2 regions of the Paenibacillus azoreducens genome follow, and region 1 is predicted to be linked to the other one. Evidence: predicted binding sites of a transcription regulator. Region 1 holds the regulator's gene; the other holds the start of a gene.
What was found. The regulator NrdR, encoded in region 1, represses ribonucleotide reductase genes. The targets are predictions, from matches to a motif close to AACACNATATATNGTGTT.
Positions count from the first base shown of each region.

Region 2: nrdI (class Ib ribonucleoside-diphosphate reductase assembly flavoprotein NrdI) is a predicted target of NrdR. The motif match lies at 2,054-2,071, and genes of this name have one in related genera.

Region 1 is NZ_AP025343.1:5,602,004-5,607,168, forward strand. Features, by position in the region: gene L6442_RS24825 (ABC transporter substrate-binding protein) at 1-959, opposite strand, end outside; gene L6442_RS24830 (carbohydrate ABC transporter permease) at 1,089-1,913, opposite strand; gene L6442_RS24835 (carbohydrate ABC transporter permease) at 1,910-2,893, opposite strand; gene nrdR (transcriptional regulator NrdR) at 3,216-3,692, opposite strand; gene L6442_RS24845 (alpha/beta-type small acid-soluble spore protein) at 3,874-4,092, shown strand; gene L6442_RS24850 (lytic transglycosylase domain-containing protein) at 4,161-4,733, opposite strand; gene coaE (dephospho-CoA kinase) at 4,730-5,165, opposite strand, start outside.
Region 2 is NZ_AP025343.1:7,052,615-7,057,779, forward strand. Features, by position in the region: gene L6442_RS31550 (sugar-binding transcriptional regulator) at 1-400, opposite strand, end outside; tRNA gene L6442_RS31555 (tRNA-Arg) at 734-808, shown strand; gene clpP (ATP-dependent Clp endopeptidase proteolytic subunit ClpP) at 1,112-1,708, shown strand; gene L6442_RS31565 (hypothetical protein) at 1,803-2,012, opposite strand; gene nrdI (class Ib ribonucleoside-diphosphate reductase assembly flavoprotein NrdI) at 2,205-2,564, shown strand; gene nrdE (class 1b ribonucleoside-diphosphate reductase subunit alpha) at 2,551-4,635, shown strand; gene nrdF (class 1b ribonucleoside-diphosphate reductase subunit beta) at 4,718-5,165, shown strand, end outside.

The DNA of each region.
Region 1 (5,165 bases):
CCGCCTTCCTTGGCATCCGCCGGTTTCGGCAGAAAACCCGTTCCGACCTCGAACTTGCCTGCCGTTCCGTCCACTAGCCCTTTCAGGGCAGCCGTCGAATCGAGGATCATCGCCACCTGGCCCGCGGAGAAAGCCTTTTTGGAATCATCCGTCTTCCGGCCAAGGTTGTTGGCCGCTTTCGAATCGATCAGATCCTTCCACCATGTCATCACTTTCACGCCTGCCTCGGAATTCAACAGCGATTCGGTCGCCAGGCTGTCCCGGCCGTTGCCGTTGTTGACGTATTCCGCTCCCTGGTTCGCGAACAACTGCTCCATGAACCAGCCGTAAATCGCAAAGTTGGCGCCGACGGCCTTGCCTTTTTTCGAGATTGTGTCAGCCGCGGCTTTCAGCTCCTCAAAGGTCTTGGGAGGACTTTCCGGATCCAATCCGGCGTCTTTAAACAAATCCTTGTTGTAATAAAGAATAGGATTCGAGGTATTAAACGGCATTGAATACAGTTTATTATCGAACGTATAATAACCGCTAATATTCGGCTCAAGCTGGCCGACGTCCCACCCGTCCTGGTCGATGAAATTTTGCATCGGCGCAATGAGTTTGGAATCGATCATGAACCGGCTCCCGATTTCGTACATCTGCACCACCGTCGGCCCTTCATTCGTGCCCATGGACGCCTTTAATTTGCTGAGCAAATCATCATAAGTGCCCTGATAAACGGCTTCCACCTGGATTTTATCCTGCGACTTATTGAAGTTATCGACCAACTGATCGACCACCTTCGTTGTCGCCCCGCCCATCGCATGCCAGAACACAACCTTTTGTGCGCCGGCTTTGACTTCCGTACCGCTTGTTTTGGGCTCGCTTGCCTTCGGCTCATCCCCGCCCATGTTCACGCTGCATGCAGACAGGAGCAGCATCACGGACGCCAGCAGCAAACTTGCCAGTTTCTTTTTTCCCATAGTTTTGCTTTATTCCTCCCCTTTTATTATATTAGTTGAACCAATGATTTTCGGATGAGGGCAGCCGGGTGAACTTTTCCACATACCTATATGACAGCCACGCTTTGCCGCCAAAACCAATCACCGGATCTAACCTTTGACTGCGCCCGCCGCAATGCCGCGCACAAGCTGTTTGACGCCAAAAGCGAGCAGGATAAAGGATGGCAGCAGCACGAGCGTAACCCCGGCCAAAATCAAATTCCAGGACATCACCTCGGCATGCTGCAGCATCGCCACCCCGATTTGCACGGTTCGCATGGACGCCCGGTTGGTGATCAGCAGCGGCCACAGATAATGATTCCAATGCGTCAAAAACACATATACCGAAAGCGTCGCCAGAGCAGGTCTGGACAGCGGCAGCACGATGGAAAAGTAATTCCGTAAATGCCCGCAGCCGTCGATTTTCCCGGCGTCAAACAGCTCCCGCGGCAGCTGCAGAAAAAATTGGCGCAGTAGAAACACTCCGAAAGCACCGGCCATAAAAGGCACGATCAGCCCCTGGTAACTGTCCATCCAGCCCCAGCTTTTAATCAGAAGATAGTTCGGAATAATCGTAACTTCCCACGGTATCATCATGGTGGACAAAAACAGCGCAAACAGCATGCCTTTGCCTTTGAAATTCATGAATGAAAAAGCATAAGCCGCCAGACTCGACGTTATGACTTGACTGATCATCACCGCGGTCGAGACGATAAAGCTGTTTAAAATAAACCGAATAATTGGAAACCCGGCAATGGCCTCCTTGAAGTTGTCGAGATACAGATGGGTCGGAAACAGCGGAGGCGGAAAGTTGGATACCTCATTTTCGGTCATAAACGATGAAAGCACCGTAAAAATAAGCGGATACAGCACGGCCAGCGCTAAAATGGCAAGCAGCGAATACAACAAAAGCGGCGTGGTTCGTTTTGCAATCATTGATAGTGCACCTTCTTTTCCAGAACTTTAAACTGCAGCACGGTCAGCAGCAAAATAATAACAAATAAAATGAGTGCCTGGGCGCTGCCGATTCCGAAGCGGAAATTAACGAAGGCGTCTTGGTAGATGGAATAGACAATGACATTGGTGGAGTTGATCGGACCGCCTCTGGTCAAAATATGAATTTGGCCGAAAGCCTGGAAAGCCCCGATCACCGACACGATCAACGCGAAAAAAATCGTCGGGGAAAGAAGAGGGAGCACGATGCGCATAAACGTACGGACAGGCCCGGAGCCATCGATTTTAGCGCTTTCATAAAGTTCTTCCGGAATGCCTTGCAAACCGCTGGATAACACAATGTACAAAAAGCCCATGTTCATCCAAATCGTCATGAGCGAGATGGACATAAGCGCCCATGCCGGATCGGTCAGCCACGGAATCGGCCCGATATGAACCAGGCTCAGAAAATAATTCAGCATGCCGGCGGTCGGATGAAAGAGCAGAAACCAAATGATCGAACCCGTCCCCACTGAAATAACGATAGGCAGCGAAAAGATAAACTGAAATATCTTCATCCCCCGCAGCTTGTTATGGGTAATGGCAGCTAAAAACAAAGACCAGATCAACGAGGTCGGCACCGTGTACAAAATAAACATCAAGGTTACGCTCAAATTGGAATACAGCTGATGCGACTTGAACAAGGCCGCAAAATTCTCAAACCAGACGAATTCGGCTACCTGTCCGCGTGGATCGGTAATCGTCATGCTCAAATAAACGGACTTCAGCATCGGGTAAAATAAAAACATAATAAATAAAATCATCGAAGGCGCCAAAAAAACGTAAGCAAGCGCATGTTCTTTCAAAATATTCCGTTTATACATCCTGCTTTTAGTCTTTTTTACATTTAAAACGCTTTCAATACTAGGCAAACCAATCCCCCTTCCTATAACTGCCGATGCAATTTTATTATAACAGCCCATATATGTTATTATCTTACATTTGATTTTTCGCGATTGTCAATCCATTTTCGCAAATTAATTTCGATCAGGCTCAACAAAATTAAATTTTATTTCAGAACTTCCCTACGAATGGCTGCAGTATGTGAAATACTCCATTACACTTCCGTCCTTCCGATTCATTTTGATGCAAAAAAAGACGCAAGCAGCTTGTTTTCCCATCAAGCACTTTGCGTCTTTTGGCGGCTTGTCACCGCGCTTTTATAATTAATCATAAACCGCTTCGGTAGAGCAGCTCCGGGCAGCATATCCTGATCTCTGCTTATACCTAGCGCACCCTGCATAATCAATCAACAGAGTCAGGCATCGTATTTTTCGAAAGGAGACCTTTAAGTTCCTTCATAAACATATTGATATCTTTGAACTGCCGGTACACGGATGCGAAGCGCACATAGGCCACCTCATCCACAGGATACAACTGTTCCATCACCAATTCGCCGATCTGACGGCTTTCAACCTCGGCGACTGCCGTGTTGCGGAGTGATTTTTCGACTTCGGAGACAATCGCCTCCAGCTGCTCCACGGATACAGGGCGCTTCTCGCAGGCACGGATCAGGCCGCGCAGGATTTTATCCCGGCTGAATTCCTCACGGCTTCCATCTTTTTTAATGACGATCAGCGGCGTCTCCTCCACCATTTCAAACGTCGTAAAACGCCGGCTGCATCTTTCGCATTCACGTCTGCGGCGGATCGATTTGTTGTCATTGGCCGGACGGGAATCCAGCACCTTGGTGCCTGCGTAATCACAGTACGGGCATTTCATGCAAACTCACTTCCTTTATCTTTACATTTGGTGTATTGGGGTTCGTTCCCCCGGCATTTAACGGCACAGCAGCGTCCGAAAAAGAACCTTATATTTCCAAGCGGGAAATATATAAAAAAAGTTATGAAGATTCAATCTTTGAGACATAATACTTTTACAAACAGCAAGGAGGTGAACATCGATGGCTCAAAACAACAGCTCTAACAACCTTGTAGTACCTAAAGCTACTGCAGCCCTGAACCAAATGAAATACGAAGTGGCTCAGGAATTGGGTATCTCCATCCCACAAGACGGATACCAAGGCAACATGACTTCCTATGAGAACGGTTCGCTCGGGGGACTCATCACAAAACGTCTGGTAACCCTGGCTGAACAACAACTTGCTGGTCAATTCCAATAATACATGCGTACTCCCGGAAGTATTGAGGCGGCCCGTAAGCTGCTTCAATACTTCTTTTGTGATGATTCTCAAAAATCGCTGTAAATCCGCGTATATTGATTATAATAATAAATCACCCGTTGTACATAGTGCCTTGTTTCACCGAAAGGAACGTCCTTAAGGGAATCCAGCGTTCCATCCCATACTCCCTTTTTAAGCCATCCATCCACGTTTCCTGGCCCGGCATTATAAGCCGCAATAACGGCAATTCGATTGCCTTTGAACTGGGTGTTCAATTTTTTTAGATACCATGTCCCGATGGCAATGCTGGCCTCAGGTTTATGTTTGATATGGTCCATCGTCACTTCCGGAAGTTTAGCCTGTTCCATCGCCCATTGAGCCGTGTCCGGCATGAGCTGCATCAGGCCAAGCGCTCCTTTTTTCGATTCTTTGCCGAGCTTATAATTGGATTCCACCCGAATGATGGAAGCAACCAAAAACGGGTCCACGTCATAACGCTCCGCTTGTGCACGGATATGTTCCTTGTAGTATATAGGGTAAAACCAGGACATCCAGTTGGTGCTGAAAAACAATACGGCTACAAAGCCGATAAACAGCAGGAGAAGCACACGTTTTTTTCGCAAAAATCGTAAAGCCTTCATACGCAACCTGACCGAAGCCAAAACTCATCAATTTGATGTTTCGTCTCTTCTGCGCTCCCACTGTTATCAATGACGATATCCGCCTTCAGCTTCTTCTCTTCGATGTCCATCTGTGAACGGATCCGCGCCATCGCTTCGTCCCCGTTCAATCCGCTCCGCTGCATCAATCGTTGTTGCTGAACGGACTGCGGAGCATATACGACCATCACACGCTCAAACATGGACTCAAGCCCTGATTCATAAAGTAAAGGAATATCAACAACAACAAGTTTGTCCGGATGTTTCCGCTCCAAAGTTTCCATCTGTTCCCGGATCTCCTTGCGGATGGCCGGATGCGTAATCTCGTTTAATGCTTTTCGTTCCGCAGGGTTGTTAAAAACAATGTCCCCGAGCTTTTTCCTGTCCAAAGTACCGTCCGCAAGGAGCACAACT
Region 2 (5,165 bases), 1.5 Mb from region 1:
CTTTGGCCCCTTCGCGTCCGAGATCCCGTTTGGTGACCGGTGAGGATTCGCAATCCCCCGGCACAACGACAACCTTTTGCAGATTGTATGCTCGGCGGATTTTCTCGGCCAGTTCATTGAGTCCAAACAGTTCCTTGGCCATTGGGCCCATCTCTTCGAGCAGCCTTCGTCCCGCTTCGCTGATCCTCATGCCGGAGCTTTCAATTTCGATCAGCCCCTGGGCTTTCAGAAGATCCGTTTCAGCGCGCAGCACCCGCTCCGTCATATGGAGCGATGCCGCCAGCGTCCGCCGGCCGATCAGCTCCGAAAGCATGATCTGATGAAGAATGGTGTACCTAGTCTTGAGAATGTCCATGAGATCAGGCAGAAGCTGCTTTTGTATCTCTAATATTTTCCGCATTGCTTTCCACTCCTGCAACTTCAAGTTCCTTCTCTCCGGTTCCTGGCCTTAAAATGTCCCGGGTTAACGTTTTAAGTCCCACTTACATTTTACTCAATTTCCGGCTCTGTTGCAAGTAGTCCAACGACTATCATTTACATTCTTTCTTCCTCTTATACAAGCGCGTGTGCAGTTCCTCACAACAAAGCACGGCAGTATATGGAAAAACAAGGTTTCCGCCGATTTTAGAAAAGGAACTATTGCAAAGTCACCCGGTTTAGCGTATAATAACTTTTGCTGCATGAAATGTATGTGTCAGTACTTGCTGGCAGCACATCTCACAATTTGCATCATGCGCCCGTGGTCCAATGGATATGACGTAGGCCTCCGGAGCCTGAGATCGAGGTTCGATTCCTCGCGGGCGCGCCATTACTTTATAATGAAAGCTTGTACCATATATTTAACCCGTAAGCCCAAAGCCAATCATAGGCTATTTTTTTTGCCCGGAGTTTGACTTTCTTTGACTTTTTGATTGGAATTGTTTATCATGAGGTTAATACGGTAAAAGTATGTATAGAATGATTACATTTAAATCAATTAAGGGTTTTGCAAAAATCTAAGAAGCGACTTTAGCAATATATAGATCGAAACGATCTTGTTCGTTATATATATTGCTCCCTGGGAGCGACTGAAATCGAATTTTGCAAAATCTAAATAAGGGAGGTTTTCCACGTGAGTTATATACCTATGGTCGTTGAACAAAGCAACCGCGGCGAACGCGCCTACGACATTTATTCCAGACTTTTGAAGGACCGCATTATTTTCCTGGGATCCGATGTCAACGACGTGGTGGCCAATTCGATTATTGCCCAGCTGCTGTTCTTGGCTGCCGAAGACCCTGAGAAGGACATTCATCTTTACATCAACAGCCCGGGCGGCTCCATTACAGCCGGTATGGCGATTTTTGATACCATGCAATACATCAAGCCGGACGTATCCACCATCTGCGTGGGTCTTGCTGCTTCCATGGGCGCATTCCTGCTGAACGCAGGCGCGAAAGGCAAACGTTACGCCCTGCCTAACAGTGAAATCATGATCCACCAGCCTCTTGGCGGTGCTCAAGGACAGGCAACGGATATCGAAATCCGCGCCCGCCGCATTTTGAAAATGCGCGATACGCTGAACCGTATCCTCGCCGAACGCACAGGCCAGCCGCTGGAACGCATCGAAAAAGATACCGACCGCGACTACTTCATGAGCGCGAAGGAAGCTGCCGAATACGGCATTGTCGATAAGGTGCTCGAGCATCCTCCGGTAAAAGGCGTTTAATAGAGCGCGATCAAGAAAATCGCTGCTTAAACTAGTAAGAAAAGCGCCCATTGTTACGCTATTCAGGACAATCTAATTGGTCTATTATTTTGGCCTATGCTTCTGTGCTTATTCCAAATACTTTGCTGGGAACCCAAAAACTTATAAATTTAAAAACAGGGCTTTCTCCGAGAGTCTGGCACACCAGATTTCGGGGAGAAGCCCCTGTTTTTTTGTTTTCAAATTTTAAATTTTTTTCTTTTGGCGCTTTTGGCCGAATAATAGGATTAAGCGTTAAAAATGATAGATTTCCTGCTTTTTTCACCCTCACACTCCCATCGGGATGTAGACATTTACACATTGACTATCCCAATATATTGAGGTAAAATTCATTTTGCCATCTACATATTGATGAATTCAACCTAAATGATACCACTACGACTTGCCTCTGGAACTAGAAGCAGCACGGAAGGCAGCGTCGTTTTTTATTGCAAAATATCTGTTAGGAGTGATAGGGATGTTGGTTGTCTACGATTCCAAAACCGGGAATGTCAGACGTTTTATAAACAAGCTGAATATGCGGGCCGTTTCCATCGCGGAACAGGAACAGGTGAACGAACCTTATGTTCTTGTGACGTATACGACCGGCTTTGGGCAAGTGCCTGAAAAGGTAAAAACATTTTTGTCCCATAACAGCAAGATGCTGCGCGGGGTTTCCGCCAGCGGCAACCGCAACTGGGGACCGGGCTTTGCCAAAAGCGCGGATACCATCTCCGATATGTACCATGTTCCGGTCATTACGAAATTCGAACTGTCGGGAACATCGCAGGATATAGAAACTTTTGTTGAAAGGGTGCGGACTATTGAAGCATATTGAATTGAACAACGAATTGATGCAGCGCGGTGCGGACGGATATTTTCAATTAGAGAAAGATAAAGAAGCGGTCGCGGCTTTTATGGAAGAAGTCGAAGAACAAACCATGAAATTCGGATCCCTTCGCGAGAAACTGGATTACCTGATTGAAAATGACTACTACGAAAATGTATTTGAAAAATATACTTACGAGGAAGTCGAATCGGTATTTACCCTCACATCCAAAAGCGACTTCCAGTTCCAATCCTACATGGCTATATCCAAGTTCTATAAGGATTACGCGATGAAGACCAATGACAAAAGCAAATATCTGGAGCAATACCCGGACCGCGTCGCCATTGTCGCCCTTCATCTTGGGGATGGAGACGGCGCTAAGGCACTGCGCATCGCGGAAGCTATGATCGAACAGCGCCTGCAGCCGGCAACGCCGACATTCCTGAATGCGGGCAAAAGCCGCCGCGGCGAATTGGTGTCATGCTTCCTGCTGGAAATGGACGACTCCCTCAACTCGATCAACTATGTGCTCGGAACCTGCATGCAGTTGTCCAAAATCGGGGGCGGCGTAGCCGTCAACCTGTCGAAGCTGCGCGGACGCGGCGAACCGATCAAAGGAGTGGCCGGAGCGGCCAAAGGCATTATGCCGGTGCTTAAGCTCATGGAAGATGCTTTCTCCTATGCCGACCAAATGGGGCAGCGCAAAGGATCGGGCGCAGGTTACTACAATATTTTTGGTTGGGATGTCATCGAGTTCCTCGATTCGAAAAAGATTAATGCCGACGAAAAGCTGCGGATCAAAACATTGTCCATCGGCCTGATCATCCCGAACAAGTTCTACGAGCTCGCCGCTCAGAACAAACCGCTTGTCGTATTCGGCCCTTATTCGGTCTATAAAGCTTACGGCCAACATCTGGATGATATGGATCTCGACACGATGTACGACGAGCTGCTCGCCAATGACAAGGTCACCAAAAAGACCGTCATGAGCGCACGCGACATGCTGACCAAAATCGCGTCTACCCAGCTTGAATCCGGCTATCCTTATATCGTGAACAAAACGAATGCAAACCGCATTCATGCGCTGAAAGACATCGGCCAGATCAAAATGTCCAACTTGTGCACGGAAATTTTCCAGCTCCAGGAGACTTCGGAAATCAACAACTATGGCGCAGGCGATATCATCCGGCGGGACATCAGCTGCAACCTGGCTTCGCTGAACATCGTTAACGTGATGGAACGCAAAAAAATCAAAGAGTCCGTACGAGTCGGCATCGAAGCATTGACCGTGGTCAGCGATCTCTCCATAATCGACAACGCTCCAGGCGTGCAGCGCGCCAATAGCGAACTGCATTCGGTCGGCCTTGGAGCCATGAACCTGAACGGATTTTTGGCGAAAAACAAAATCGCCTATGAAAGCCCTGAAGCAAGAGAATTTGCCAGCGCGTTTTTCATGATGATGAACTACTACTCCCTTGAGCAAAGCATGGAAATCGCCCGTGACCGCGGCATCACCTTCCATGATTTTGAGAAATCCGAATATGCGAAGGGCACTTATTTTGACCGTTATCTCGAAACGGACTTCAGACCGAACTCGGAACGGGTGCAAAAGCTGTTTGAAGGCATTGAAATCCCTTCCCCTCAGGATTGGGCCAAACTCAAGGAACAAGTGCAGAAGTACGGCCTGTACCATGCTTACCGTCTGGCTATCGCGCCAACGCAAAGCATCTCGTACATCCAAAACGCAACATCCAGCGTCATGCCGATCGTCGAACATATCGAAACGCGTACATACGCGAATTCCACGACATATTACCCGATGCCTTTCCTGAGTGCGGAAACGCAGTGGTATTACAAATCGGCATACAACATTGACCAGTTCCGCCTGATCGATATGATTGCCGAAATTCAGCAGCATGTGGACCAAGGCATATCGACCGTACTCCATGTCAACAGTAATGTGACGACCCGCGAACTGTCGCGCTTTTACATTTACGCCGCTAAAAAAGGGCTTAAATCGCTGTATTACACCCGGACGAAAAAACTGTCCATCGAAGAATGCACAAGCTGCGCAGTTTAAAAAATCGAAAATACGATAAGGTTATGCAGGGACTTTTCGGGGTCCCTCATTGCCTTCTTCATATAAAAGGAGTTATTGCCTGATGAAAGCAGTAAACTGGAACCGGCCGGACGATGATTTTACCTTGATGTTCTGGCAGCAGAATATTATGCAGTTCTGGACCGATGATGAAATTCCCCTTTCCGATGACAAAATGGACTGGATCAAAATGACCGATGACGAGCGTACGGTCTACAAACACGTGCTGGGGGGCCTGACGCTGCTTGATACGCTGCAAGGCGGCGTGGGCATGCCTAAGGTGCTGGAGCATGTTGAAGGGCTGCAGAGAAAGGCTGTGCTCGGCTTCATGTCGATGATGGAGCAGATCCATGCCAAATCCTACAGCAGCATTTTCACCACACTCGCTTCGACCGAGGAGATTGACGACATCTTCCGCTGGGTAGAAAATAATGAGCAGCTCCAATTCAAAGCCAAGCTGATCGAGTCGTGGTACACCAACATCGAAACCAAACAGGGTCTGTATAAAGCGA